2 regions of the Clostridium aquiflavi genome follow, and region 2 is predicted to be linked to the other one. Evidence: predicted binding sites of a transcription regulator. Region 2 holds the regulator's gene; the other holds the start of a gene.
What was found. Region 2 encodes CtsR, which represses protease genes until heat stress. Its sites were predicted from a motif close to AAGGTCAANNAAGGTCAAAT; they were not measured.
Positions count from the first base shown of each region.

Region 1: a site for CtsR is predicted at 5,708-5,727, ahead of clpB (ATP-dependent chaperone ClpB). Genes of this name have one in related genera too.

Region 1 is NZ_JAVJAN010000037.1:13,910-30,473, forward strand. Features, by position in the region: gene RGC78_RS13020 (tRNA 2-thiocytidine(32) synthetase TtcA) at 1-57, opposite strand, end outside; gene RGC78_RS13025 (ECF transporter S component) at 461-1,057, shown strand; gene RGC78_RS13030 (P1 family peptidase) at 1,218-2,186, shown strand; gene RGC78_RS13035 (alpha/beta-type small acid-soluble spore protein) at 2,368-2,550, shown strand; gene clpB (ATP-dependent chaperone ClpB) at 3,040-5,646, opposite strand; gene RGC78_RS13045 (DNRLRE domain-containing protein) at 5,798-6,331, opposite strand; gene RGC78_RS13050 (helix-turn-helix domain-containing protein) at 6,545-7,810, opposite strand; gene RGC78_RS13055 (helix-turn-helix domain-containing protein) at 7,861-9,159, opposite strand; gene RGC78_RS13060 (YtxH domain-containing protein) at 9,463-9,639, opposite strand; gene RGC78_RS13065 (ribonuclease H family protein) at 9,728-10,687, opposite strand; gene RGC78_RS13070 (YkvA family protein) at 10,722-11,684, opposite strand; gene RGC78_RS13075 (MetQ/NlpA family ABC transporter substrate-binding protein) at 12,174-13,004, opposite strand; gene RGC78_RS13080 (methionine ABC transporter permease) at 13,053-13,691, opposite strand; gene RGC78_RS13085 (methionine ABC transporter ATP-binding protein) at 13,691-14,656, opposite strand; SAM riboswitch class I at 14,846-14,954, opposite strand; gene RGC78_RS13090 (histidine kinase) at 15,117-16,346, opposite strand; gene RGC78_RS13095 (ATP-binding protein) at 16,449-16,564, opposite strand, start outside.
Region 2 is NZ_JAVJAN010000043.1:4,851-21,414, forward strand. Features, by position in the region: gene RGC78_RS13785 (cyclic-di-AMP receptor) at 1-224, shown strand, start outside; gene RGC78_RS13790 (DNA polymerase III subunit delta') at 236-1,168, shown strand; gene RGC78_RS13795 (PSP1 domain-containing protein) at 1,172-2,080, shown strand; gene fdxA (4Fe-4S ferredoxin) at 2,226-2,396, shown strand; gene RGC78_RS13805 (MBL fold metallo-hydrolase) at 2,445-3,083, opposite strand; gene RGC78_RS13810 (CtsR family transcriptional regulator) at 3,274-3,729, shown strand; gene RGC78_RS13815 (UvrB/UvrC motif-containing protein) at 3,744-4,319, shown strand; gene RGC78_RS13820 (protein arginine kinase) at 4,303-5,322, shown strand; gene RGC78_RS13825 (ATP-dependent Clp protease ATP-binding subunit) at 5,353-7,791, shown strand; gene RGC78_RS13830 (NAD(P)/FAD-dependent oxidoreductase) at 8,075-9,010, shown strand; gene RGC78_RS13835 (glutaredoxin domain-containing protein) at 9,015-9,242, shown strand; gene RGC78_RS13840 (glutaredoxin family protein) at 9,336-9,563, opposite strand; gene RGC78_RS13845 (hypothetical protein) at 9,632-9,799, opposite strand; gene radA (DNA repair protein RadA) at 10,066-11,433, shown strand; gene disA (DNA integrity scanning diadenylate cyclase DisA) at 11,451-12,515, shown strand; gene RGC78_RS13860 (nucleoside triphosphate pyrophosphohydrolase family protein) at 12,564-12,962, opposite strand; gene RGC78_RS13865 (PIN/TRAM domain-containing protein) at 13,240-14,334, shown strand; gene ispD (2-C-methyl-D-erythritol 4-phosphate cytidylyltransferase) at 14,353-15,027, shown strand; T-box leader at 15,096-15,275, shown strand; gene RGC78_RS13875 (proline--tRNA ligase) at 15,352-16,564, shown strand, end outside.

The sequences.
Region 1 (16,564 bases), on a different contig from region 2:
TTTTTTTTCTTCATCCGGTATAATAGTCGGACAACCTTTACCTGCTATACTATTCATAATATACACCTCATTTTTTCATAGTAATTATAACATCATTTATATAAATTTAAAAATAATTATTTCTCTAGAATTTTTCAAATACCATTATAGATAACAAATAATTTTTAACATTATTTATTATTTAATTAACAATAAAAATTACTATACTTAACATAATTTTTACATTATACGGGTAAAAATATACTAATTTTAATTATTATTTACTTATTAACCTTTTAATTTTTATGTAAAAGTTTAAACTTAGATAAATTTTTAACAATTTCTTGTTGAATATTTTTGGAAACATGATAAAATTACATTGTCGGTATTCTTAATCTAGAAACTGAACAGAAAAAATAGTAACTAAATTTTTCTGAATTATATCCTTAATTAAAAATGGGAATAAGAACGGAGGCATTTTATGGAAAGAGTTAATGTAAAAACAAAATTTTCAACTAGAAAAATGGCTATGGTAGGTATGTTATCTGCTATTTCTATTTTCTTAGGCTTAACAGGATTAGGATTTATACCAATACCACCTGTCAAAGCTACTATTATGCATATACCTGTTATTATAGGTGCAATTATCGAGGGACCTGTTGTTGGTGCTTTAGTTGGTGGAGTATTTGGGTTATTTTCAATGTATCAAGCTTTCACAGCGCCAATGCCAACATCATTTATATTTTGGAACCCTATAATTGCAATATTACCTAGAGTTTTAATCGGTATAGTATCATACTACGTATATACATTCTTAAAAAATAAGTTAAAAAATAAAAGCATTAGTATTGGTGCTGCTGCTATACTTGGAACACTAACTAATACAATTGGCGTTATGGGCTTAACATATATAATTTATTTAGAAAAGTATGCTCATGTGTTAGGAATTAGTAGACAAGCTGCAGGTATAGGAATTGGTAGTGTTATCACACTTAATGGCTCTATAGAGGCTATTGTAAGTGCTCTAATTTCAGTTCCAGTAGTAATGACAATATTAAAAATAAATAGAAATAATTAATTAAAATAAAAAACAATGATGTAAAATAAATATATATTTTTACTATCATTGTTTTTATTTATTATAAACAATATTAAAAATTAGGCTCTGTTTATCAGAGTGTTGATGTATTTATAATTAAAGCTGTACAGTTAATTAAAATCTAGAGGAGATATTTTTTATGAAAGAAATTAGATTTTGTGATATAGATGGTATAAAGATAGGACATGCTGAAAATAAAGAAGGTGGAACTGGTTGTTCCGTTGTCATCTGTAAAAATGGAGCAACTGGTGGTGTTGATGTTCGTGGTGGTTCACCTGGTACAAGAGAAACAGATTTATTAAATCCTATGGAAATGGTGGATAAAATTCATGCTGTAGTTTTATCTGGTGGTAGTGCTTTTGGTTTAGATGCTTCTAGTGGTGTAATGGACTATTTAGAAAATAAAAATATTGGATTTGATGTAACCGTTGCTAAAGTTCCAATAGTATGTCAAGCAGTATTGTTTGATCTAGCTTTTGGCAATCCTAAAGTAAGACCTGATAAATTTATGGGAATTAAAGCGTGTTTAAATTCTGAAGAATACTATGATGATATAAACGGTAATATAGGTGCTGGATTTGGTGCCACTGTTGGAAAATTTTTAGGACCAGATTTTTCAATGAAAGGTGGGCTTGGTACTTATGCTATTAAAGTTGGAGATTTAGAGGTTGGTGCAATGGTAGCTGTAAACTGCTTAGGTGATGTAGTAGATCCTCAAAATTTAAATATAATTTCTGGAGCTTATGATCGTAAAAATAATAATTTTTTAAATACAGAAAATTTAATCTTATCTAATTTAAAAAATCCTATCAATCCATTTAAAGGGAATACTACTATTGGCATAATTGCCACTAATGCAAATTTCACTAAAGCAGAAGCAAATAAAGTTGCCTCTATGGCTCATAATGGTTACGCTAGAACCATGTATCCAGCTCATACTATGTTTGATGGAGATACAATATTTACAATGGCAACTAATAAAGTTAACTCTGATGTTACTACCGTTGGGATGTTGGCTGCAAGAGTAATGGAAAAAGCTATTTTAAGAGGAGTTAAATCTGCTAAATCATTATTTGGAGTACCTAGTTTTAGAGATATAATTGAATAAATTTAATATTATTATTGTATTTTATTTTAAAATGTATTTTATTGGATTTTATAATTAATTTTTACTGATATTCCTCTCATTACATAGAGTATATTTTATCATATGGCACAAAATAATACTGCAAAGCAGAAAAGCTTAGCAAATAAAAATTATTTATAATTAGATTAAGGAGGAATATATTATGGCAAATTCATTAGTACCAGAAGCAAAAAACGGGTTAGCAAAATTCAAAAATGAAGTAGCAAATGAAATGGGTGTTCCATTTACTGATTACAATGGTAACCTTTCTTCTAAGCAATGTGGAAGCGTTGGTGGAGAAATGGTTAAGAGAATGGTACAACAATACGAATCTGGCATAAAATAGTATTCTGACTGTGTACCAAAAGAGGAGATAGATATACTCTAATATTAATAAATTAATATATGACTTTCATTTTAAACATAGAATTATGAAAAACTGAAATTTTTCAGATAAAACAAATTCTCATTTAAAATAAATCGTATATAAAACAATTTATTAAATATAAAGGAGTATTCTATCTCCTTTTACACTTTATCATAAGGCTTTGTTTTAGCATGGTGTTGATATGTGCATAAGAAAAGCTGGACATATAAATACTAAAATGAGTATAGTCCCATTTTGGCTTGTTTCAAATATAAAAATTGAGACAAGCAGTAAATGTAACAATACTCATTAAGTGTTCTAAAAATTCAATTACAATGTTATTTTTACCTATTGCATATATCCACACGCATTTAAAACAGGGCCTATTATAAAGTTTGTAAATATAATTTAAATCAGAAGTTCTAATTTCACGAATTATATTATTAAAATATTTTTAATAAATAAAACTTAATTATTTACAGGTTTCAATATTATTTTTTCATTGCATCCATCAACTATTACTTTAGATCCATAAATCAAATCTCCTTTAATTATCATTCTTGCAAGACTATTTTCTAAAGTATTTTGAATATATCTCCTAAGAGGTCTTGCCCCATATATTGGATCATAGCCTTCTTTAACCATTATTGATTTAGCTGAATCAGTAACTTCTAGTTCTATATTCTTATCTTTTAATCTATTTTTAACCTCATCTAAGAATATATCTATTATTTTCTTTATTCCATTTTCTGATAATGGTTTAAACATTATTATATCATCAACTCTATTTAAAAATTCTGGTTTAAATCTTAATTTTAATTGATTCATTACCTCTTCTTTTATGCTTGATTCAATATAATCTTCACTTTTATTCTCTAATAAATAATTACTCCCTATATTAGAAGTCATTATAATTATAGTATTTTTAAAATCTACTGTTTTTCCTTTATTATCAGTCAATCTACCGTCATCTAAAATTTGAAGAAATATATTAAAAACATCATCATGTGCTTTTTCTATTTCATCAAAAAGTACTACACTATATGGATTTCTTCTAACTGCTTCTGTTAATTGTCCGCCTTCATCATAACCTACATATCCTGGAGGTGCTCCAACTAATCTTGATACTGAATGTTTTTCCATATATTCTGACATATCAATACGAATAATATTTTCTTCTGAATCAAATAGATTTCTAGCCAAAGTTTTAGCAAGTTCTGTTTTACCTACTCCTGTTGGTCCTAAGAAAATAAATGATCCTATTGGTCTATTAATATCTTTAAGCCCTGCTCTAGCTCTAAGAATTGCATTTGTAACAGACTCAATAGCTTCATCTTGACCTATTACTCTTTTGCTCATCTCTTCTTCTAATCTTAAAAGTTTTTCTCTTTCACCTTCAAGTATATTACTTACAGGTATTCCAGTCCATTTAGATAAAATTTGTGAAACTTCCTCTTCTGTAACTTCTTCTTTTAAAAGAGCACCTTCATAATTTTCTTTAACTTCTAATTCCATATTTTTAAGTTTTTCTTCTAATGCTGGAATCTTACTGTATTGAATTTCAGCTACTTTGTTATATTCATAATTTCTTTGAGCAACTTCTAATTCTCCTCTAGCTTCATCTAATTCTTCCTTAATATTTTTTAAAACAACTATATGCACTTTTTCTTTTTCATATTTAGCTGTCATTTCATCATTTTCTTCTTTTAGTCCAGCTAATTCTTTTTCTAAATCTACTAATCTATTTTTAGACCCTTCGTCTTTTTCTTTTGATAAAGCTTCCTTTTCAATTTCAAGTTTAAATATTTTTCTTCTTATTATATCTAACTCTGTTGGAAGAGAATCTATCTCTGATCTTATCATAGCACCTGCTTCATCAATCAAATCGATAGCTTTGTCTGGTAAATATCTGTCTTGAATATATCTATCTGATAATTTTGCAGCTGATACGATTGCTGAATCATGTATTCTTATACCATGATGTATCTCAAATCTTTCTTTTAATCCTCTTAATATTGAAATTGTATCTTCAACAGTAGGTTCTTCTATTATTACAGGTTGAAATCTTCTTTCTAAAGCCTTATCTTTTTCAATATATTGTCTATATTCATCAAATGTTGTTGCACCTATACAATGAAGTTCTCCTCTTGCAAGTAATGGCTTAATTAAGTTACCTGCATCCATAGCCCCATCAGTTTTACCTGCACCAACAATAGTATGGATTTCATCTATAAATAAAATTATTCTACCTTCACTATTTTGAACTTCCTTTAAAACAGCTTTTAATCTTTCTTCAAATTCACCTCTATATTTAGCCCCTGCTATTAATGATCCCATATCTAAAGAAAATATAATCTTTTCTTTTAACCCCTCGGGTACGTCACCTCTAACTATTCTTTCAGCTAAACCTTCAACTATTGCTGTTTTACCAACACCAGGTTCACCTATAAGAACAGGGTTGTTTTTAGTTCTTCTTGACAGAATTCTTATAGTTCTTCTTATTTCCTCATCTCTGCCTATAACAGGATCCAATTTATGCTTTTTAGCTAACTCTACTAAATTAGTTCCATATTTAGCCAGTGCATCATAAGTTCCCTCTGGATCTTGCGTATCAACTCTTTGACTTCCTCTAACTTCTGATAAAATTTTCAAAAATTTATCCCTAGTAATATTATATTTATTTAATAATTTAGCCACTTCTCCATTTTTTTCAATATCCATTATAGCTAACATTAAATGCTCAACACTTATATAAGAGTCCTCAAATTGCTTAGATATTTCCTCTGCTTTAATTAAAACTTCATCTACTTTTCGTGTTATATAAACACCTGCATTTGATGCACCTTCACCTAATACTTTAGGCATTGAATCAATTACTCTATCTAAATTATCTTTTAAAGACTTTACTTGAATTTCCATCTTAGTAAAAATATTAGGTACTAATCCATCTTCTTGATTTACTAGAGCAGAAAAAACATGAATTACATCTATTTGTTGATGATTGTATTTAACTGCTATAACATTAGCATCACTTAAAGCTTGTTGTACTCTTAATGTCATTTTTTCTATATTCATTATTATTGCCTCCTCTATTATTTTCACTATATATTTTGTTCTTTAAATATATAATAATACAAAGGTCAAAGAAAGTCAAAGTATGTTTTAAAAATAAAAAAGTTCTATTAAACTGAATCTTTAATAGAACTTTTTAATGACATTATTTTTTCTACGCCTCAACTTCCAATGATAAATAAGGCTTATTTCTATTTCTAGAATAAGAAAATATACTTATACAATTCTCTACATCTTCCATGCCTGTTATTGTTAATCCAAAATTCTTATCATAATAATTAAACCACTTGTTAACTATATTGGAAACGTCTACACTTATAAAATTCTTATCTTTATTTCCTTCAATAATTAAGAAATTGCCTGTGTACTCATAACTAGGTGCATTATTCCAACTAACCCCTAAAGGATTATATTCTTCAGTATTATTATTTAGGAACACTTTATTCCCTGAAACCTTTCTAAAACTATAAATATTTTTTTCTACACATAAATTTAATGTTGCAGATTTTATCTTATAGGTGTTTAATACCGTATCTTTTATATCAAACATCATTAGTGTCCTAAAAACGTTACTGTCAGTTCCCACCACATTTCCTACTGGTAAATACTTATTTTCATAAAAATTTTCTTCATTAAATCTTTTGCTGATCACAGATATAGATGAAGGGTAAACAGAAATTAATTTCATCAAACCGCTCCTTTAAAATTATCTTTCTTAATCTATATCTATGAAGATATTTAACTTTTAATTCACATTATCAAAATTATTATGTATGTAAAAATAACACGTTTATACTAGTTAACATAAACATGTTATAAATACATACTTTTTTAAATTTAATGTTCATAAATATTAAATTTAACTTGATATTTAATAGCAGTAAAAGATACCCCTTAATTTTTATATTCTCTTATCTACACAAAAAGCTAAATTAAAATATTTTAATGAATCAGATATAGAACCTAGTTTATAATACATATTTCCCATATCTATATATCTTTCCTTACGTTCTTCTTTCGTACCAGATTTAAACAAAGCATCTAATGCTATGTTCATATATTTTTCAGCTTGTACATAATCTCCTAATTTTTGAAGTATTGTACCCTTTAAATAATATGATTTCTTTAATAAAGATATATTATCAGTAGAAATTGCGATATTTAAAGATTCATCTGCCATTTTAGATGCAATTTCAAATTCTGAATTCTTTATTAAAATCTTAGTACAAGAATTTAAAAACTCTACATATTTTTCTTTATTATGATCTGGGAATGTCTTTATCCCCTCTTCTATTTCTTGTATGGCTTTTTCCCTATTATTTATTTGAAAATAATATTTACCATAATCTCCCCTAGATAATGCTAAAGTTATAGGATTATGCCTTTGATATTCAAAAGCTTTATTTTTAAAGTCTTCAGCATACTCTTTATTTAACTTAATACATAAAGTTGCATATGCATGATATATCTTCCCTTTATTTGAGTCACTATTTATTTTATCAATCTCTTTAATTACTTTTGATAAAAGTTCATATGCTTCTTCATATTTATTTAATCTTTGATAACAAATAGCCTCATTATATAAAATTAAACAGTACTCTTCTCCATCTATTTCTTTATTTTCTTGATTTAGAATTTCTCTTAATTTATTGTAGTACGCTATTGATTCCAAATACTCTTTATTTTCATATAAGTATCTAGCCATATCCTTAAAATATATTAATGTATTTTCAATATTATTATTTTTTTGATATAAATCATAATATTGAGAAACTATTAATTGAATATTTTCAACTTTACTTTGTTCAACATAATAAGTAAATAGTATATGTATTAATTCAAATGCTAAATCATTATATTTATATTTCAAGGAATATTCTAAGTTGTATTTCAGCTTATTTTCGCATTCTGGATCTGAAGACAATGTCTTTTTTACTAATTCTAAATTATTTGATATTTGATCGTATACATCTTGTATTAAATAATTCAATTCAATTCCTATTTTTTCTGATATATATTCTAATAATTCTTTATCAGCCTTAACTTTTCCATTTTCTATACAGCTCATTTTAGAAATTGAAATTTTAGTTCCACATAAGTCTTTTAATGTAATGCCTTTAAAAATTCTAGCCCTTTTTATTTTTTCCCCTGTAGATAATATTTCCACTTAAATCACCCATTTATATTTATTGATTCATTATATACTATGAATTAATTTTATTTTATTAATCCTAACTCTTCAAAAAATTTAATTCCTTCATTTAAATAATTGCTTGCTCTATTTTCATCTTTTTTATCCATAAAATGCTTACCTATTTTCATGGCTATTTCGCCTGCTTTTAATAAATTTTTGCTTTCTTTAGCTTTAGCATATGCTTCCATGATCATTTTTTGGGCATCTTCATATTCTTCTGATATGTTAAAAATTATATATTGTATTAATTTACATTCTATTAATCTATCAAAATCGCTTTCGTTTATAACTTTATCAATTTGTTCTACTATTTTTCTACATTCTTTTATATTCTTAAGTTTTATATGTGACTTACATATGTCTATTAAAACATCTACTTCATTTTCAAATTCATTTTGATTAATTACTTTTTGGGATATTTTATAATGCTTAAACGATTCTTCTAAATCATCCAATTCATAAAATAATTTACCTAAGTTATGCTCTATTTCTACTACACTCTTTTTATGTTCTAATTTTCTATACACTTCTAATGCCTTTTTAGAGTATTTAGTAGCTTTCGATAAATCTCCTCGTTTATTGAATTCTTCAGCTAAAACAAGTAATGTTTTTGCATAACCCCTATCACTATAAGTTCTTTCTAATTTTTTCTTGGCAACATTTGAATATTCTAATGCTTTATCTAAATCTTCTATATTAAAATAAGTCCGTGCCATATTATAGTATATTTCTCCTAATAGAAAATCATCCTCTATATTATTATCTAAATATACTTTTTCTGCTTGTCTTAAATAACTACTAGCAGAATGATATGCTCTTAAATTTATTGTTATTTTAGCTAAGTTTAAAAACGTTTTTATTATTTGTTCATAATTATTATTTTTAATAAATATAACATTAGAAGATAAGAAAAACTTCTGTGCCATTTGAAAATCTTTTTTATAAATATATATTTGTGCTGTTATAAATAACAATCTTGCTTTTCTATATTCTAAATTATATTTTTCTGAATAATACAAAGCATTTTCTATGTATTTTTGTGCAATATCATAATTTTCTAATAATATATATGATTCTGCAACTTGTTCGTAATAAATACTTATTTTTTCAGCTTGACTTTCTTCTGACTCCATAAGATGTTCAATGCTTATATTTAATGTTGCTGCTAAATATTCAAGCAAGTCCATTGATGGATTTGACCTTCCTGATTCAATCAAACTTATTTGACCAGGAGTTATTCTATTCTTTGCTAAATCTTTTAATGTCATATTTAGTTCTTTTCGTCGCGTCTTTATTTTTTCACCTAATGACAGGATTTCCACATTTTTCAACTCTTTTCTATACCAAGAATTATTATATTAATAATTATACCATAAAATCACAATAAACTACACCAAATTATTATTATTTTTCTATTTTTTATGTATCTTTTACATTTTTATGCAATATTGATGTAATTACATTATATTTAATATATTTTTTTATATAACTTTTAATAATATAAACATCTATTTTAAAATTTTCTTATAAAATTTCTTGCTGAGAACAAAAAAGACAAAAAAATTAGCTGTTACAAAACTAACTTTCAAATTAGTTTTGTAACAGCTCCTTTAATAAATATATTTTTATTTCATACAACAACCCATCATATTTTCATATGTATCTTCAGCCATATCTCTCATTTTCATTCCAGCTTTTTTCATTTTTCTTTGAGTTCTTCGATCTAAGTTTGGCATAACTACCATTCCTACTGCTGTACTAATTAATGCTCCTGCGACAATCCCTTTAGTAAATTTACCCATAATAAACACCTCTTATATTTTTATTATATTAATTATTCTATAAATAGGTTGTGTATTTTTTTTAAATTTATTCCAAGAAATTATTGACTTATTTTATAAATTTACATTTATTTTCTAACAAATATAAAATCATTTCCTCTTTTTGTTTACTTAACAATTTAGAAATTAATTTTTTACCTTTAACTTTATCAATTTTATATTCATCAATCATATTCTCAAACTTATCTTCTATAACATTAACTTCATTTCTATTAATAATTTCACTTTTATAATTATCAATGCTATTCTTATCATTAATAACTACTACATTATCAAAATAGTTTGATATTAATGCTTCTATGCTTAACTTTAACTCTTTGTTTATAACTTTTACCACATTATTTTTAATCCACTTTTCAACAACTTTATCTGACTTTATATCTAAAGCTTCTTTGCATTTTTCGTCAGCAAGTTCATTGAAAAAATCTCCTGTGTGGCTGTCTACTTTTACAAATATAACTTCTATACCACTATTCATTAATTCCTGCATTCTTTTATAATATTCTTTAGATGATGCTTCTTTTCTTTCCCATGCACCTGTCGCATGATAACAAATACCTGCATAATCATGAAAAATAACCACTTTTTTCTCTCCACAACTTAAAGCATACTCTACCCCTTTTATAGCACCTTTTAATTCACCTGCTATTTGTCTTATGTTATTAGTATGATTACTTTCTCCAATTCCACTATCAATATACTCAACAACATTATCTTTAACTGCAACTACACCATAAGAATATTGTGATGTACCAATGTTATAACTGCCATCAACATATATATGTAAGCAATCCTCAGGGTACTTTCCATCTAACTTACTTATTAAATTATTTTTATTATTTAAAAATTGTTTTGCTTCTGATATATCTGTAAAACTTTTATATTTAGCATTTTTTACGCCTTTAACATAGCTTAAACATTCCGCCCAAGTATCAACTATTTTATCTTCTATTTTTTTATTATTTTTAAAGTCAAAACCTTCTTTTATCGCATAAACTTTTTTTCCCACTGTTCTATTCCTTCCACTAATTAAACTCTTAATCTTATAATGTTGTTAATTCAGTTATTACTAAACATAATTTCTCAACATTTTTAGCACCTGTAAAGTTTATCAAATATTCCAAACCACTTTTTAAGACTGTAACTATTTCATTCTTACCTTCCCAATTTTCTATAATCACATTCATAGGAACATCATTTATAATGTTATTTAATGCAAAAAATGCTACTCCAATTTCATCTATTGATCCTATAAATGGTATATTATTTGGTATTATATCCGTTGGTAATGTTATATATGCAATAGCCGATGATAATATTAATTTAGTTTTTATTGGAACTCTTCTATCTTTTAATAATCTATATATTAAAGATATTATATCTGGTAAAAGGAATATATATTCTTTAAACTTTTTAGTTTTTTCAGGTAACTTATTTGATAATAATTCTCTTCCTAATGAATAATTATCTCTTACCTTATTAACAATAATCAGTTCATTGCAGTGTTCTATATCGTTTTCTTCAACCTTTTCTATAACTTTTTCTTTAATTAAGTTTCCATTTAAAGAAATATTAATTTCTTCTAAATCAACCCAAAGTTCTTTATCCTTTACAAACACTTCTTTCAACGTAAAGTCAACGAATGGAATATCATATAATATTTTTCTTATATCTATTGATATTTTATCTTTTTCTGCCGTTATACCTTTATCATTAAAATCCTTAATTACCTTTTTTAAAATAAAACTTCTTATCATTCTAAAAAGACCTAAATTCATTACCTTAAAATTAGATAATCTACATATAATTTTTCCATCTATTAATTTAAGTATTTCAACTTTTAAAGAAAATTCTACATTAATTCCTTTTTTGAAATTTCCTTCTATTATGATTCCATTAGATATATTAATTTTATTTATATACAATCCATCAATCTTTACAAATTCATTTATAATGCTAAGTAAATCTTCACCTAGTAATTTTACTTTAATATTAGATATCTTCATAATATATTCTCCTTTTAAGAATATTCTTTTAAACTTACATATACAATTTTATTTTTATCTATTATTAAAATTATACTATATTTAGGTAATAAATTAAATAATATCTTATTTATCTGTATAATACTAATAATTTACATAAATTATATTTTTTACTTAATATACTTATTAATCTTATTATATTAAATACTATTTATAAAATAAAAAAGTTAATGTAAATAAAATATTAAATACATTAACTTTCCACTTTCTTGTTAAATTTTAACACTTAGCTATGTTTTAGTAGAGTGTTTATATATGCAATAGGCAAAGTGGCATTGTAATTGGACTTTGAGAATAGTTAATGAGTATTGTCACATTTACTGCTTGTCTCAATTTTATATTGGGAGCAAGCTAAAATGGGACTATACCCATTTTTAGTATTCCTAAGTTCAATTACTCAGTCCACTTTGCTTATGCATATAAACACTTATTTAAAACATAACCTAATAATTAAAATACTGGTATAACTGCACCATTATATTCTTTTTCTATAAATTCCTTTACTTCTGGTGAAGTGAATGCTGCAGTTAATGCTTTAATTTTTTCTTTTTCTTCATCACCTTTTTTAACAACAATTATATTTGAATAAGGTTTTGCTGCTTCAGAATTCTTATCTTCATTTATTATTGGATCTGATAATGGATTAAATCCTGCTGGTATTGCATAGTTTCCATTTATTACAGCTGCTTCAGAATCATCCAGTACCCTTGGTATACTTGCTGCTTCTAATTCATTAAATTTTAAATTTTTATTATTTTCTGTTATATCCTTTGGTGTAATTAATTCACCATCTGATACTTTTATAATTCCTTTTGAAGCTAATAATTTTAATGCTCTTGCTTCATTTGATGGATCATTAGGTATTGCTATTGTAGCTCCATCAGCTAATTCATCTAAACTCTTTATCTTATTTGAATATAACCCCATTGGTTCTAAATGAATTGCTGCTGTATAAACTAAATTTAATCCTTTTGATTCATTTTGTTCATTTAAATACGGAATATGCTGAAAATAATTAGCATCTAAATCCCCTTCTGCTAATGCTATATTAGGCTGAACATAATCAGTAAACTCAATTATTTCAAGCTTATATCCTTCTTTTTCAAGTATAGACTTTGCTATTTCTGCTATTTCTTTATGTGGTATAGGGGTAACACCTATTTTTATTGTTTTATCATCTTTATTGTAACTCTCTACCCCATTATTTATACTTCCGCATCCTGCTAAACTAAATATAAGTACTCCCGCTAATATTGTTGATAATATAGATTTCTTTTTCATATATTTTTCCCCCTTAAATTATTGCTTATTTTATAACTAATCTAAAATTTACTTTGATAATTTTCCATAAAAACAATTCCCTAAAAATTGTAGAAATTGTACAAATACGATTAATATTATACAAGTTACTATCATAAAGTCTGTTTCAAATCTTTGATATCCATATCTTATTGCTACATCTCCAAGTCCACCTGCCCCAAGTGTTCCTGCCATAGCAGAATAACCTACAATACTTATTAAAGCTAATGTTATTCCAGATACAATTGATGGTATTGCTTCTTTTAACATGACTTTAAATATTATTTGAAAATTTGAAGCTCCGAAAGACTTTGCTGCTTCTATTACTCCTTTGTCAACCTCTCTTAATGCAGATTCTATAATTCTTGAAACCAAAGGTGCTGCTGCAATTGTAAGTGGTACTATAGCAGCTAGTGTACCAGTAGATTTACCAACTAATAACTTGGTTAATGGCATAATTATTACCATTAATATGACAAATGGAAAACTTCTCAATGTATTTACTATAAAGTCTAAAATGGAATACATAAATTTATTTGGTTTTAAGCCATCATCTGAAGTAATAGTAAGAAGTATTGCTGGAACAAAACCTAATATAACTGAAAATATTGTAGAGGTTAAGACCATTATTAATGTTTGTTTTAAAGCTATTATTATAATTTCTTGCATTATTTAATCACCTCCAGCAAAATTTTCTTATTCTCTAAGTATTCAATTACTTTATCTTTATCACACTCATTTATATTTATAACGAGCCCTCCTAGAATCACATCTCTAAATTTTTCTAATTTTCCAGATACTATAGAAAAATCTATATTAAGTTCTCTTGCCATCTTTGTTATAACAGCATTCTCTGAAGAGTCATTAGAGAAAAACACTTTTATATTCACTCCAGTTGTTAGTAATATATTTTCATCTTCTTCTCCAAGAAACTTCTTTAAAGATGATTTAGGCTTTAAAAATAATTCCTCACATTTACCTTGAGATTTTACATTTCCACCTTCAAGCAATGCAACTCTTTCGCAGATTCCTTTTACCACTTCCATTTGATGAGTAACAATAACTATTGTTATACCAAGTTCCTGATTTATTTTTAAAAGTAACGATAGTATATCTTTAGTAGTCTTAGGGTCTAATGCTGAAGTTGCTTCATCACATAATAATATTTTAGGTTCTAGTGCTAATGCTCTTGCAATAGCTACTCTTTGTTTTTGGCCTCCACTTAGTTTAGATGGCTTATCCTTTGTTTTTTCCTCCAATCCCACTAATTTAAGAAGTTCCATAACTTTAGTTTGAATGTAATTTTTATTATACCCCCATGTTTCTAATGGAAAAGCTACATTATCAAAAACACTTTTTCTTTGCATAAGATTAAAATTTTGAAAAATCATCCCCAATTTTTTTCTAAAACTTCTTAAATCTTTGCCTTTTAAATCAGAAACATCATTTCCCATTATTTTTAAAGAACCTTTATTGTATGATTCAAGACCATTTATGCATCTAAGTAATGTAGATTTTCCTGCCCCACTATGTCCAATTATTCCATAAATCTCTCCTTCTTCTATGCTTATTGAAATATTGCTTAATACTTTTATTTCCCCAAATTTTTTCTCTAAATTCCTAACTTCTATCATTAGATTCCCCCCTTTGCACATTTTATTGTTAAATTAAAATGTTTTTTGCTTTTTGCTTATTGATGATTGTTTGCAAACTAAATTATAAATTAAATTATGCATAAATTTTCTTTGTTATAAATTTTATAGATAATAAATAAAGCGCCAGAGAATAAATCTCTAGCGCTTAATATACTAAATAAATTTACCCTCTCATCTATCAACTCCATAAGTTGCAGGATTTAGCACCATAAATGATAAGTAATCATTTGGTTGCCGGGTTTCATAGGGCCAGTCCCTCCACCGCTCTTGATAAGATATAACAAATATTAATTTTTAATTTATGTTTCAAATTATAATTCCATAATTTAAATTTGTCAATATTATTTTATATTACTTAACAAAAATATTATATCTTTTTTTAAGTAATATATTATAACAAATAAGTACCTATTATATTTTTATACAATTAGTAGTTTCATTAAACCAATGGTAAAGTTATTTCAAATTCACTTGAATAAAACATATTACTTACGTAAAGTGTTCCTTTATGATTTTCTAATAATTCTTCAGCTAAATCTAATTTTTTAGTATCTATTTTAATATCATTATTTAATAATCTAAACTTTCTTTTTTTATATAATTCTTTTACATTGCACTCTATGTTAATTATCAATTTATCTAAAATATTATAAGTTTGTATTCTTATAAAGCCTCTATTTCCATCTATACAATTTATTATATTATTTAACACTATATATAACTCTGACTCAGAAATCTCTAACAAAGTTCTATTTGCATTGTCCTCTATAATAATACATGTCTCTTCTTCTATAATTGGCTTTAATATTTTTGAAATAAACCTATTTTCATTTCCATTTATTTCTATAGATGATTTAACTTTATTATTGTTGTCTATTATATTTTCTAATGCTTCACCAAGTTTCTCTTCTTTGCTCATAAGATACAATCCATATAGATAAGAAATTTCTGCTCCTTGATCATGTTTAATTTTTCTTAAATCATTATTTTTCTTTTCTAATTCCATATTTAGTTTATTTATTTGTTCACTTTCTTTTTTTATACTACTAAAATATATAGAAGTTATAATGAAAAATATAAATAAATTTATAATCATAATATTCTTTAATAACGGATTATCAAAATCCATAATTTTATTTTGTACTATTATTCTATAATAAACAAACAAATTTATACCTATTGTTAAAGATATAAATATTTTATCTTTAACCATACATCTATAAAATCTGATTATATATTTCTTATATTTAAATAATATATACATACAAAGGTAATTTAACATAAATACTATAAAATACATTGTTTTTAGTAAATATACTCTTTCTAAATTTAATAATTCTATATATGGATAAAATATACCTATGATTATTATTGATAATATTACTATTAACGTATAAATACTATTACATATAATTTGTGCTGTTTTAAAATCCTTTTTATATAAAATTCCTATAATAATAATATATAAAATTCCATTGCAAACAATATCCATATTATCATTTATATATAAATTATTAATTATAATAGATAATATTAATAATAATACTATTGCTATTCCTAATTCTTTTTTACTTTTTTTACAATCTTTTTTCACACAAGAATTTATAATATTTAATATAACTAAGGCTTCTAAAAAAAGTTCTATTACACTTCCTAACATTATAATCATTACTTATCCCCTTCATATGTAGTAATTTAAAAAGTATTTTACCTAATAATAAAGTGTTGATATAATATCAACACTTTATTTTTAATATGTATTATTTAATAATTAATAATTTAAAGGCAGCTTTATTTCAAATTTTGTAGAAACATCATTACTCGTTAAATTTATATTTCCACCACACTTCTCTATTAACTCTTTTACAATACTTAAGCCATATCCAT
Region 2 (16,564 bases):
TAAAAGCAGGTAACACTACTTTAATGGTTGGAGTGGAAGAAGAGAAGATTGACCAAGCACTGGATGTAATTAAAGAAATATGTAAAAAAAGAAAAGAAACAGTAATAGCCCCAACACCTTTAAGTAGTAATGAGGGTGGATATGTTCAACAATGCCCTATGCAAATTACTGTAGGTGGTGCAACTATATTTGTTGTAGATGTTGATAAATTTATAAAAATATAAGGAGAATAGCATTGAGAGAAATTATTGGTCATGAAAGAATTATTAATGGATTTAATCTAAGGAAAAGAAGTAATACTTTTTCTCATGCTAATTTAATTATTGGTGATGATGGGATTGGAAAAAGTTTAGTTGCAAATTATCTTGCAAATGGTATATTAGGATTAAAGGGTGATAAGGAATTTGTAGATATTATAAATTATTACCCTTTATCTTCTTCATTTGGAGTAGATGATATAAGAAATATTATAGAGGAAGTATCTAAGAAACCTTTTGAAAGTGATAAAAAAGTTTTAATACTTCATAAGTGTGAAAAGATGACTATTCAAGCCCAAAATGCATTGTTAAAAACTATAGAAGAGCCTCCTGTGGGAGTGCATTTAATACTTCTTAGTGAATCACTGGAATTAATTTTAGATACTATAAAATCACGTTGTCAAACCTATAAGTTAACACCATTATCTAAAGAAGATATTAATAAGTATATAGAGTATAAATATTCCGAAATAAGCATAGAAAATAAAAAAGCAGCTTTAGCATATAGTCAAGGTATTCCAGGAAAAGTTGAAAAATTTATAGAAGATGATAAATTAAATGATTTAAGAAATATATTATTAGAATTATTATGTGATTTAGAAAATAATAAAGACAATTTTGTTTTAAAATATAAAGAGGTATTAGCTACTTATAAAGATAAACAAAGTGAAGTTTTAAATATATTAATTTCATATATAAGAGATATTATGTTTTTAAAGGAATTAGATTCTAATGATTTAGTTGTAAATTTTGATAAACTTAAAGAAATAAGAGACATATCAATGAGAATGTCTTATAAAAAGCTTAATTCTATGTTAGAATACATAAAAGAAGCAAGAATTAGTTTAAATAATAACACTAATTATTCAATGACCATAACAGTATTGCTTATGGGATTTGCGGAGGTATAATTGATGATAAAAGTTATTGGAGTAAGGTTTAAAAAAGCGGGAAAAATTTATTATTTTGATCCAGTAAACTTTGCTGTTAAAAAAGAAAATTATGTAATAGTTGAAACTGCTAGAGGAATAGAATTTGGCCAATGTGTCATAGGAATAAAAGAGATATCAGAAGATGAAATAGTATCACCTTTAAAAGAAGTTATAAGAATAGCTGATGAAAAAGATATTCAAAAACATAAGGATAATAAGAGCAGAGAAAATGAAGCTTTAGAAATATGTTTAAAAAAGATACAAGAACATGGACTGAAAATGAAATTAATAGATGTAGAATATACATTTGATAATCATAAAGTTATATTCTATTTTACAGCCGATGGAAGAGTGGATTTTAGAGAATTAGTTAAAGATTTAGCTACTATATTTAAAACTAGAATAGAATTAAGACAAATCGGTGTAAGAGATGAAGCTAAAATGATAGGCGGTCTAGGACCTTGTGGAAGACCAATGTGTTGTTCCACTTTTTTAGGAGACTTTGCATCCGTATCTATTAAAATGGCTAAAGAACAAAACCTTTCTTTAAATCCAACTAAAATATCAGGTATATGTGGAAGACTTATGTGTTGCTTAAATTATGAACAAAGCACTTATGAAGATATTAGAAGAAGACTTCCTAAAGTTGGATCGATAGTTGAAACTATTGATGGAAAAGGTGAAGTAATAGGTAATTTAACAGTAAAAGAAAGTGTAAAAGTGAAATTAAAACGTGGAGACGAAGAAGTAATTGATATATATAAAATAGAGGATGTTAGATTAATATCTGGAAGTTATGAAGGATCAATAGATAATTCAGATATAAAATTAGAAATTGAATCTGAAGAGGATAAAAAATTGATAAAAGAGTTGATTAAAGAAGAAAATTAGAGAAATATGGGGAAAAATTTCATAAATTGCCCATATAATAGATTATGAAATTGACACTTTTATCACAAAATACTTTTAAAACATTAAAATACATGATAAAATTGTAGATGGTTAATTATCATACAATTTTAGGAGGTGTTTTTTAATGGCATTTGTAATTAATGATTCATGTGTAAGCTGTGGAGCATGTGCTGGAGAATGTCCAGTTGATGCTATAAGCCAAGGAGATGCATACTACGTTATTGATGCAGATACTTGTATCGATTGCGGTAACTGTGCTAATGTTTGCCCAGTTGGTGCTCCAGTTCAAGAATAGTAGAAAAGATCGTCTATAGACGATCTTTTTTTTTATATAAAATCATACTCAAGGTGGTGATAATAATAAAACAGAGTTTTCTTTATAAAGTTTTAAATTATCACTAGTTAATGCATTAGAGTTTATTTTTTCAACATTATCCATAGATATTAAAAAATTTTTAGGATCATCTAAATAAAGCATAGATTTAAAAGTTTTATAATGAATGGGTATTATATATTTTGGAGAAATCAATTTACTTATTTTAGCCCCTTCACTACCATTTAAAGTGAAGTGTCCTCCTATTGGAACAAGCAAAATATCTATATTTTCTAATTTAGTAGAAATCAAATCTAAGGGGATATGTCCTAAGTCTCCTAAATGACAAATTTTCAACTTATCTAATGTAAAAGTATATATTATATTAGGTCCTCTTTTTAATCCATTATATTTATCATGAAATGAAGAAAATCCTTCTATATGAATGAAATCAAAATCAAAAACCCCAGTAGTATTAATAATTTTTACATTACTATCATTTTCTTTTAAAAATGAATGATCAAAATGATTATGACTTATTACTATAATATCAGAGTGAAGAAAATCGTTATTATATCCTATAGAATCATCAAATGGATCTATTAAGATTCTTTTACCATTATTACTTGTTATTAAAAAACAAGAGTGTCCATACCAAGTTAATTTCATAATATAAATTCCTTTTGAAAAAAATATAAATTTGTATATTAAATATGTTTAACATTTAGTAAAGTTTTATTCAGATTTTAATAAAATAAATTATAGTGTTTTAAATTATAATATAATTATAGTATAATAACTACAAAGTCAAAGTAAGTCAAAAACAAAAATATAAACTGATGTTTAGGTAGGTGAACTTATGGCAAAACTTTCAGATATAATTGAAGAATTTATAAAAGAAATGTTTAATGATAGTGGAGAGAATATGGTCCTAATACAGAGAAATGAATTAGCTGATCAATTTAGATGTGCACCATCACAAATAAACTATGTTTTAACAACTAGATTTACTTATAATAAAGGTTATTTAATTGAAAGCAAACGTGGTGGCGGTGGCCATATTATTATAAAGCAATTAGACAACGATAGTTCCAGCAGAAGAGAGGAGATAATAAATCAAAGCATAGGTAATACAATAACATATCATAATGCTGTAAATATAATAGATAACTTATTTGAATCGGATATTATTACAGAAAAAGAAAGTGAATTGATGAAAATAGCTATAAACGATAGAACTTTAATTTCAGTTGAAAATAGAAATAAAATAAGAGCAGATATTTTTAAAGCAATGATTATGGTTATTTTATCTTAAGAGGTGGGGATTATATGTTATGTGAAAAATGTCAAAAGAATGAAGCTAAAATTAATTTAGTTAAAATAGTAAATGGAGAAAAAAATGAAATTTGGTTATGTGAATCTTGTGCTAAAGATATATCAGATATACCATTTATAAATTCTTTAAATGAAATTGGTGGATTACAATTTGAAAATATATTAACTGGATTTTTAAATAATCTTGGTGATAAAAAAACAAAGCCAAAGGAACTTGTTTGTCCTAAATGTAAAATGAATTATTCTGAGTTTGAGAAGACAGGAAAATTAGGTTGTAGTGAGTGTTATAGTGTTTTTTCTGAATATATAAAACCTATTGTAAAAAGAATTCATGGGAATGTAAAACATGTTGGGAAAATTCCAAAATTTGATGGAGAGTCTTTAATTAAAAGAAAAAAGATAATAAGGTTAAAGCAAGATTTACAAAATGCTATTAAATTAGAAGAATATGAAAATGCAGCTGTATTAAGAGATGAAATTAAAGAATTAGAAGAATTTATATTTATTAATAGTAAAGATAATAAAGTGTTTTTAGTTAAGGAGGAAAAAGGTAATGAGAAACTGGATTAATGAAGAATGCAACAAAGAAGATATAGTTATAAATAGTAATATTTCTTTATCTAGAAATTTAAAAGAAAAACCTTTTTCCAATAAATTAAATGAAATAGAAGCAAGAGAAAATGCAGAATTTATTTATCAAATTGTGAAAAGTGAACTTGAAGATGAATCTTGTATTTATCATTTGTGGAATGAAGACAAAGAACTAATAAATAGTTATTTAGATAAGCAATTAATAAGTAAAGAATTAATAAAGAATAAAGATAAAACAGCATTTGTTTTAAATAGTAAAGAAACTTTAAGTATTATGATAAATGAGGATGATCACTTAAAGCTAGAATGCATAACGGCAGGATTTGATTTAGAGACTGCATTTGATAATATCACAAAACTTGATGATAAAATAGAAAAACGAGTTCATTATGCATTCGATGAAAATTTAGGGTATTTAACTACATCCCCTACTAATTTAGGAACAGGAATGAGAGCATCTGTTAATATTCATTTGCCAGCTTTAAATTTTAATGATGAAATAAGTAATTTTAGCAAAGGACTAACTCAAATAGGTATGAATATGAAAGGCATATATGAAGAAGGAAATAAATCCTATGGAAATATGTACAAAATATCTAATCAGGTTACATTAGGACTAACTGAAGAAGAGATAATTGATAACCTAAAAGGTGCAGTGTTAAATGTTATTTCAGAAGAAAAGAAATTTAGAGAAGTTTTATTAACAAAGTGTAAATATGATATAGAAGATAAAGTATTTAGAGCATATGGAATTTTAACTTCAGCTATTTTACTAAGTGAAAAAGAGTGTGCTGAATTATTATCTAGTGTGAGATTTGGAGTTGAATTATCTTTATTAGATATTCCCAAAAATAAGTTAAATAAATTATTAGTATATACTAGAGATTCATCACTTCAGAACTATTTAAAAAGAAAACTTTTAAATAAGGAGCTTAACTATGAAAGAGCTAAATTTGTAAGATCAATATTAGCTCAAACTTAAATAAGAATATAAGGGAGGGATTTTTTGAGTATGGATTTTAATAAATTTACAGAGAGAACTCAATCAATAATATTAGAAGCACAAATTGAATCACAAGAATTTAAGCATGGTTATGTAGGTACAGAACATTTATTATTGGGTTTAGTAAAAGAAAAAGGACATCAATCTAAGATATTAAATGAATTTGGTATTGATTCAGAAATAGTAAGAGATATGATAAGTAGATATTTAGGCTATGGTGAATTACAAATGCCTGAAGATGATATATTATTAACACCTAGGGCAAAAAGACTTCTTGATGAAAGCTTTATAGAGGCTAAAAAATTTAGTCATAAAAATGTTAGTCCAGAACATATGTTAATGGCATTGCTTAATCAAGAAGAAGGCATGGCCTATACCATATTAAAAAATTTAAAATTAGATTTTAAAGAAATAAAAGATAAATTATTTATATTTCTAAATGGTCAGTATGTAGATGAAAATCAAGAAATTAAATCTCCAAGATCAGAAAAAACAAAAACTCCTATGTTGGATAAATACGGAAGAGATTTAACACAGTTTGCAAGAGATGGTGTGTTAGATCCTGTTATTGGAAGAGATTTAGAAAATCAAAGAGTTTTAGAAATATTATGTAGGAGAATAAAAAATAATCCTTGCTTAATAGGCGAACCAGGAGTAGGAAAAACAGCAGTAATTGAAGGGTTAGCTCAAAGAATTGTAGAGGGTAATATTCCTGAAATATTAAGGGATAAGAGAATAGTTTCACTTGATTTAACTGCATTACTTGCAGGTGCTAAATATAGAGGTGAATTTGAAGATAGATTGAAAAAGGTAATGTCAGAAATAGAAAAAGATAAAAGCATCATAATATTTATAGATGAAATTCATACAATAATAGGTGCAGGAGCAGCTGAAGGAGCAATAGATGCTTCTAATATATTAAAGCCAGCACTTTCTAGAGGAGAGATTCAATGTATAGGTGCAACAACTATCAATGAATATAGAAAACATATAGAAAAAGATTCTGCTTTAGAAAGAAGATTTCAACCTGTTAATGTTGGTGAGCCATCAAAAGATGAAACACTAATAATATTAAGGGGATTAAGAGAAAAGTATGAAGAACATCACAATGTTAACATTACAGATAAAGCATTAGATGCCGCTGTTGAGTTATCTGATAGATATGTTACAGATAGATTTATGCCAGATAAAGCTATTGATTTGATTGATGAGGCATCAGCTAAAGTTAGAATAAAAAATTTAATTCCACCTACTAATTTAAAATCAATGGAAGATAAAATAAAAGAAACAACTAAGGAAAAAGAAGAATGTATTAGAGTTCAAGATTTTGAAAAAGCAGCAAATATGAGAGATATTGAAAATAGCTTAAAAGAAGAATTAGAAGCACTTAGAAAAGAGTGGAGTGATAAAAATTCTAATAAATCATTAAATGTAGATGAAGAAGATATAGCAGAAGTTGTATCAGCTTGGACTAAAATACCTGCTAAAAAACTTACAGAAAAAGAAAGCGAAAGATTACTAAAACTTGAAGATATATTACAAAAAAGAGTTATAGGTCAAACTGAAGCAGTTGAATCTATAGCTAAGGCGGTAAGAAGAGCTAGAGTTGGAATAAAAGATCCTAATAGACCAATTGGAACATTTATATTTTTAGGACCTACAGGTGTTGGTAAAACAGAACTTTCAAAAGCATTGGCTGAAGCTATGTTTGGAGATGAAAATAGTATAATAAGAATAGATATGTCTGAATATATGGAAAGTAATTCAGTTTCTAAATTAATAGGTTCACCTCCAGGATATGTAGGATATGATGATGGAGGTCAATTAACAGAAGCAGTCAGAAGAAAACCTTATTCAGTGGTGCTTTTAGATGAAATTGAAAAGGCTCATCAAGATGTATTTAATATATTACTTCAAATTATGGAAGATGGAAGACTTACAGATTCTCATGGAAAAGTAGTTAATTTTAAAAATACAATAGTTATAATGACTTCTAATGTGGGAGCACATCAAATAAAAAAACAAAAAGCAATTGGATTTAATACAAGTATTGATAAAAATTCAGAATATGAAAAGATGAAAGACAATGTTTTAGAAGAATTAAAGAGAAGCTTTAAACCAGAATTCTTAAATAGAATAGATGATACAATAGTATTCCATAAATTAAAAGAAGATGATCTTTTAGATATAGTTGATTTAATGTTAAAATCTATTACTAAAAGACTTGAAAATAAAAATATACACTTAAACTTTGAAAAAGATAGTAAAAAATTCTTGATTAATAAAAGAATTGATTTAAATTATGGAGCAAGACCGTTAAGAAGAATTATTACTAAAGAAGTAGAAGATAAATTAAGTGAAGAGATACTTTTAGGCAATATAAAAATTGGAGATAGAATTAAAGTAAATGAATCAAAAGATAATTTAGTTTTTACAAAGCTAGATTAATAGTTTAAAAAGTTATCTTAAAATAACTTTAATGTGTTTAGGTGCATTATTGGTATTTTTAAGATAATTTTTTATTTGCTTATATCTTAGGAAAAGTGTTGATATATGCATAAGTAAAGCTGGATTGAATAAAATAATATTTATTTGTTAATAGTATTTATTAATTGGAAATTATATGATAAAATTATAAATATAATAATTATTACAAGGGAATAATTAACTTATAGAGTTTTAAATAAGCTTATGCTAGATATAAGTTTATTTAAAGATAAGAGGTGAATTTATGACTAAACAAGAAAAAGAAATAGATTTAATAGTAATTGGTGCAGGTCCAGCAGGATTAGCTGCAGGCATTTATGGCGGTAGAGCAAAGTTAGATATGATAGTTTTAGAAGAAAGAATAATAGGTGGTCAAGTAAGAAACAGCTATACTATTGAAAATTATCCTGGATTTGAAAAAATATCAGGAGCAGATTTAGCAGATGTTTTTCAAAAACAAGTTGAATCATTAGGAGTAACTATAGACGAATTTGATTTAATAGAAAATATAGTATTATCTGATGATGAGAAGATAGTAGAAACTGAAAGTTACATATATAAACCTAAGGCTATAATAATTGCAACAGGAGCTTCACCTAAAAAACTACCAGTTTCAGAGGAAGCAAAGTATGAAGGCAAAGGTGTTCATTATTGTGCAGTTTGTGATGGTGCTATGTATGAGGGAAAAAGAGTTGGAGTGGTAGGTGGTGGAAATTCGGCTTTAGAAGAAGCGATATTTTTAACTAAATTTGCTGAAAAAGTTTTTGTGATTAGAAGACATGATTATTTTAATGGAGAAAAATCTTTAATAGAAGAAGTGTTAAATCATCCTAAAATAGAGGTTTTATTTAATGAGGATTTAGTTCATTTAAGTGGTAATAACTTTTTAGAAGAAGTAACTATTAAGAATAAAAATACAGGTGAATTAAGTAAGTTAAAACTTGATGCTATTTTTGGATATATTGGAACAGAGCCTAAAACAAATGGATTAGAGAAATATTTAAAATTAAATGATTATGGGTACATAATTACAAATGAGGATATGGAAACTAAGATAGCTGGTGTATACGCTGTCGGTGATGTACGTGAAAAGAAATATAGACAAATAACTACAGCGGTTTCAGATGGAACAATAGCTTTATTAAATGCTGAAAAATACATAGCACAAAAGGAGAAATAATAATATGATAAAAATTTATTCAACATCATGGTGCCCTGCTTGTATAAAAGCAAAGAGATATTTTGACTTAAAAGGATTAAAATATGAAGAAATAAATGTTGCAGATAAACATGAGGATAGAGAAGAAGTATTTAAAGCATCAGGTCAAAGAAGTGTACCAGTAATAGATATATCGGGAAATATAATAGTAGGATTTGATAAAAAACAAATAGATGATTATGTAAATCGTTAGAATGAGAAAAAGTTATAATTTAAAAGAATAAAGACTTGGAAAATACAATTATTTATGTATTACCAAGTCTTTTGCATATTTATTAATATAAATTTATTTATTTAGGGCTTTATCTATAGATGGTTTATCAAATCCAATGATAATAGTATCATTTATATCTAATACTGGTACGCCCATTTGTTTAGATTTTTTAACCATATCTTCTCTAGCAATCATATCTTCTTGAACATTTAGTTCTTCAAAATCAACGCTCTTTGATTTTAAATAATTTTTAACTTTAACACACCACGGACAAGAATCTGTAGTATAAACTTTTACCATAATAACACTCCTTAACTAATAATAAATATTATTTAAAATATTATAATACTTAAGAAATAATATAGCAATTACTTTATTATATTATTATTTTCTAAATTAGAGTTTAAAACTAAATTAGAAAATTCATTTTGAGAGTATGTATTGTTAAAATTGTGTTGAAAAACATGCTCTTCATTATCTCTTAATATATTTTTTGAAGGAACTATAACATTATTAAAAGAATCTTTAGTTATCATATTATCATCTCCTTAAATTATATAAATAGTTTTTGTAATGAATTCATTATTTATACAAAATAGGATTTTAAATTGATAAAAAATTTTAGTTTAAATATAATGATAAATTTAATTACCAAATTTGGATGATATAATTAATAATAGTAGTTTATTAAAATTGTTAATTATAATTTTATTTAAAAGTTATAATTAATATTAAAATTTATGTTATTATAAAATTATTAATGAATATAGTGATTGAATCTTAAAATAAGAAAGGAATTTGTATGGCTAAAATAAAATCTACATATATATGTCAACAATGTGGATATGAAGCTCCTAAATGGTTGGGAAAATGTCCATCATGTAATAACTGGAATACTTTTAATGAAGAGATAAAAGATGATAGTAAAGTAGTAACTTCATTAAAAGCTAATAACATAGTACAAAATAACCAGCCTAAAAATATAAGAGATATAAAATCTGGAGAAAAAGAAAGATATGATACAGGAATAAAAGAACTTAACAGAGTTTTAGGTGGCGGATTAGTTAAAGGTTCTTTAACTTTAATTTCAGGAGATCCTGGAATAGGAAAATCTACATTGCTGTTACAAACTGCAAATAACATAGCTATAAAATATGGCAAAGTTCTGTATGTCTCTGGAGAAGAATCAGAAGAACAAATAAAGATTAGAGGAGACAGACTAGGTGTAAATAGTGAAAATTTGTTTATAATATCTGAAACAAATTTAGATGCTATTTCAATATATATAGAACAAATTAACCCTAATTTTGTTATAATAGATTCAATTCAAACTGTATTTAAAGAAAGTGTTTCTTCAGCACCAGGTAGTGTATCTCAAGTAAAGGAATGTTCAAATACTATTATGAGAATGTGTAAAGGTAAAAATATACCATTCTTCCTAGTTGCACATGTAACTAAACAAGGTGAATTAGCAGGTCCAAGAGTTTTAGAGCATATGGTTGATACGGTTTTATATTTTGAAGGTGAAAGAACAGAAGAATATAGAATTTTAAGAACCATGAAGAATCGTTTTGGAACGACTAGTGAAATAGGCGTATTTGAAATGCAACAAGAAGGTTTGGTAGAAGTATTTGATCCATCAAAAATATTTTTAGAAGATACTAGCGCTAATCAAGAAGGTTCTGTGGTTGTTGGAGTTATGGAAGGTACTAGACCTATCTTAATAGAAATTCAGGCATTAGTAAGTGAAACTAAAGCTCCAATGCCGAGAAGAACAGCTGTTGGAATTGACAATCAAAGATTAAGTTTAATATTAGCAGTTTTAGAAAAAAAACTAAAGGTATTTTTCTATAATAAAGATGTGTATGTAAATGTAGTAGGTGGACTTAATATAGATGGAACATCTGCAGATTTAGGATTAGCATTAGCATTAATATCTAGTGCAAAATCTAAAGAGTTTAAATTGGATAAAACATTAATGGTAGGAGAAGTTGGATTAACTGGAGAAATAAGACCAATATCATCAGCTGAAAGATTAGTAAAAGAAGCTGAAAAACTCGGATTTAAGAATGTAATAATTCCTGAAAGAAATTTAGATAAAATAAAAACAGACGATATAAAAGTAATAGGCATTAGACATTTAATAGAAGCAATAAATAAGATATTTTGAGAAGAACAGGTGAGTGTATGAGATTAGAAAAGGGAATGAAAATAAAAGATACTTTAAAAATTATGTGCCCAGGCACTCAACTACGGGAAGGACTTGAAAATATCCTTAGAGCTAAAACAGGTGGACTAATTGTAATTGGAGATAATAAAGAAGTAATGGATACAGTAGATGGCGGATTTACTCTTAATTCTGATTATAGTCCATCATATGTTTATGAATTAGCTAAAATGGATGGGGCAATAGTAATTAGTGAAGATTTAAAAAAAATTGTGTGTGCTAATGCTCAGCTTATACCAGATCCTTCAATTGTAACACATGAAACTGGTACTAGGCATAGAACTGCACATAGAATAGCCAAGCAAACTAATAATATAGTTATTGCTATATCTCAAAGAAGAAATATAATAACTGTATATAAAGGTGACATAAAATATGTTTTAAGAGATAGCAGCGTAATTTTGGCTAGAGCTAATCAAGCTATTCAAACTTTAGAAAAGTATGTTTCAGTTCTAGAAAGAGTAATTAACAACTTAAATCTTTTAGAGTTTCAAGATTTAACAACTTTATTTGATGTTGTTACTGCAATTCAAAGAACTGAAATGGTTATGAGAATAGTAGAAGAAATAAACATGTATATTTTAGAGTTAGGTAATGAAGGTAGACTTATATCAATGCAGCTTAATGAACTTGTTAAGCATATTGAAAGAGATGGAATATTATTAATTAGAGATTATTGCAAAGATGAAGAAGAACATAACGAGGTATATGAGCAAATACAAAAATTAAGTGCAACTGAACTTTTAGATTTAGATTCAATTGCAAGAGTTCTAGGTCATATAGGTGATTCACTTGTAGATACACTTATATCAGCTAAAGGATATAGAATATTAAGCAAAGTTCCTAGAATACCATCAAATGTAATAGAAAATCTAATTAAAGAATTTAAAGAATTAAATAATGTTATAGAGGCTGATATCGATGAGCTTGATATTGTTGAGGGAATAGGTGAAGCAAGAGCAAAGGCAATTAAAGATGGATTAAAAAGAATAAAAGAACAAATTCTCTTAAATAAAAAGATATAAAAAATAGAAAATCGGTATTACCATATAAAAGGTAAACCGATTTTTTTATTATCTAAAAGTAAATTTTCCAAGTGTATTTATTTTATTGTATTCTTTAAGCAAAACGTCATATAAATTTATATCTAAATTATTGCATAAAGAAGTAAGATAGAAAAGATTATTACCAATCTCTTTTTCTATAATTTCACGACAATTTTCACAAAGCTCACCACTTAAGTGAGAAGCTAAGTAGGTAGATAAGTCGTCAATAGATTTATCTTCATTTAATGAATTTTGTTTAGAAGCATTAATATTTATGCAGCCGCAATTTGTGACAGATTTTGCAACTGCTCTATTAACTCTCGAACTAGATTCACTATATTTAGTAAGTATGTCTAAGATACTTTTATGTCTTAACAAAGAATCACTTACAGAGTTTTGAAAATCATCAAATATTATATCCTTCATACGCCTCAACTCCTTGATATAATTTAATTTTACTTTAAGTAATTATAAATAAAGTAATTATAAATATTTTTAGACTATTTTATCAATATGGGATTAAGATTTGGAATACATGTATATAATACAGAAGAATTATATTAATTGATAGGGGGAGTATTTAACTAAACTTAATAAATTATTCATTTTAGATATATATATAGTGTGATATAATTAATAACAGTTAATATATAGGAATGAATTAATGTGTATTGTTGTAAGAATTTAGGAAGGGGTGAGATATTTGTTAAAAAAGATTATAAAGGGAATTTTTTCAGCTATAGGTTTATTAGTTGGTTATATTGTAGGTAAATCTTTATTAGACATACCTAATATTAAGGAATTGAAATATTTATCTACATTAACAGGTTCTATAGTATTTATAACTATTATATCATTGTTATTTGGAATTATATTGTATGTTGTATCTCCAATTATTTATAAAGCTATTTTTAATTTGGTTGAATATATAGAAAAGAATATTCAAAAACTTACATTAATTGAAATTATTTGTGGAGCATTGGGAGCTATTATAGCTCTAATATTAATGAGCTTTATTGCAAAGCCAATAAATGGAATAGATGATAAGTTTGGACCTATGTTATTTATATTTTTAAATATAATATCAGCGATAATAGGTGCAGATATATTAGTTAAGAAAAAAGATGATATAATAGCATTAATTTCTAATATAAAGAAAAATACAGGTAAAGAAAAGAAAGCAAAAAGTAATCATGTAAAAGGTGTAGCAAAAGTGTTAGATACATCGGTTATAATTGATGGTAGAATATTTGATATTTGTGAAACAGGTTTTATAGAAGGTCCTTTAGTAATTCCTAATTTTGTCTTAGATGAATTAAGACATATATCAGATTCTTCAGATTCTTTAAAGAGAAATAGAGGAAGAAGAGGATTAGATATATTAAATAGGATACAAAAAGAACTTTCAATTGAAACACAAATTTGGGAAGGCGATTTTCCTAAAATAAGTGAAGTAGATAGTAAATTATTAAAACTTGCTCAAACATTAAACGGAAAAGTAATAACTAACGATTATAATTTAAATAAAGTTGCAGAATTTCAAGGAGTACCTGTGTTAAATATAAATGAATTATCAAATGCGATAAAGTCAGTAGTTTTACCAGGGGAAGAAATGCATGTAGATATGATTAAAGATGGTAAAGAATCAACCCAAGGCGTAGGATATTTAGACGATGGCACTATGATAGTTGTAGAGGGCGGTAAAAAATACATCGGTCAAACAATTACTGTTATAGTTACATCAGTTTTACAAACTGCTGCTGGAAGAATGATATTTGCCAAACCAAAAGATAACTAAGAAAAGGAGCTTTTCTATATGGTTAGTGCAATAGTAGTAGCTGGTGGAAAAGGTAAAAGAATGGGCACTGTTCAAAGTAAGCAATATCTTAATTTGAATGGTAAGCCCATTCTTTATTACACCATTAAAAGTTTTTTAGATTGTAAATTAGTAGATAATATTATATTGGTAGTGCCATCCCACGAAATGGATTATTGTGAGAAGGAGATATTAGAGAAACATTCTTTAAAAATTAATAAAATTGTTGCTGGAGGAAATGAACGTTACGATTCTGTATATAATGGATTAATTAAAGCAAAAGGGTCAGATATTGTGTTAATTCATGATGGAGTAAGACCTTTTGTATCAGAGAAACTAATAGAAAATGCTATAAAATATGCAGAAGAGTATGGTGCAGCAGCACCAGGAGTTATGCCAAAAGATACAATAAAAATTATAGATAGTAGTAGATTTTCACTTAAAACACCGAATAGAAGTGATTTAGTATCTGTGCAAACACCTCAAGCATTCAAATATGATTTAATATATGATTGTCATAAAAAAATAAAAAATGAAGATGTTAAAATTACAGATGATACTATGGTTGTAGAGTATTTTGGAAATAAGGTTTATATATATGAGGGTGAATATACAAATATAAAAATTACTACTCCTGAAGACCTTATTATTGGTGAATATTTAGCAAATAAGTAGCTTATATATAATATATTGACAGTCAAATTACAAAAAGTTATAATAAATTAAGTTGATTGTAAAAATATATATAAGCTTTGATGAAGAATAGTAAAAATCGTCTTTAAGAGAGAAAATCCTTGGCTGTAAGATTTTCAATAGATTTTGAACCAGCTTCGGAGTAATAGGTAAAAACTATCGGTTTAATACCGTTATCATTATTAGAGAACAAATTTAGGTGGTACCGCGATTATAAGTTCGCCCTAAGATATAGGGTGGACTTTTTTTATATATTTAAAGCCACTTTAAATATAAAAAAATAATATATTTGGAGGAAATTTAACTATGAAAATGTCTAACATGTTAATATCTACACTAAGAGAAGTTCCAGCAGAAGCAGAAATTGATAGCCATAAGCTTATGCTTAGATCAGGAATGATAAGAAAAATGGCATCAGGAATATATAATTATATGCCATTAGGTCTTAAAGCATTAAAAAAAGTTGAAGATATAATAAGAGAAGAAATGAATGAAGCAGGAGCTCAAGAATTTTTAGCTTCAGCTATGATTCCGGCGGAATTATGGCAATCATCAGGTAGATGGGACGCTTATGGTGCTGAAATGTTTAGAGTTAAAGATAGAAATGAAAGAGATTTTTGTTTAGGACCTACACATGAGGAAGTATTTACTGATATAGCTAAAAATGAAATTAAATCTTATAAGCAATTACCAGTTAATTTATATCAAATTCAAACAAAATATAGAGATGAACGTAGACCTAGATTTGGTGTTATGAGATCAAGAGAATTTGTCATGAAAGATGCTTATAGCTTTGATAAGGATCAACAAGGATTAGATCTTTCATATAATAAAATGTATGAAGCATATGTTAAAATTTTTAATAGATGTGGATTAGATGCAAAATGTGTTGAAGCAGATTCAGGAGCAATCGGAGGATCAAATTCAGCAGAATTTATGGTTAAGTCAGAAGTTGGAGAAGACGATATTGTTTTTTGTACTCAATGTGATTATGCAGCTAATATTGAAAAAGCAACTGCTAGATTAGAAGAAGTAGAAAAAGAAGACTTAATGGAAGTTGAAAAAGTGTCTACTCCAGATAGCAGAGGAATAGATGAAGTATCAGAATTCTTAAATATATCTCCTAAAAAAACAGTTAAAACTTTATTATATAATGTTGATGGAAAAATAGTTGCTGTATTTGTAAGAGGAGATAGAGAAGTTAATGAAGTTAAAGTAGCTAATGCTTCACATGCATCAGGAGATATAGAAATGGCTTCTCATGAAGAATATATGAATTCAACTGGTTGCGGTATTGGATTTGCTGGACCAATAGGAATGAAGGCCGATTTAATATTAGTAGATGAAGAAGTTAAAAATATGTATAACTTTGTAACGGGAGCAAATGAAACAGGATATCACATTAAAAATGTAAATTATGGACGTGACTTTGAAGGAACAGTTGGAGACTATAGAAATGTAGTAGAAGGAGAAACATGCCCAACATGTGGTGGAAAGCTTACAATTTCTAGAGGAACAG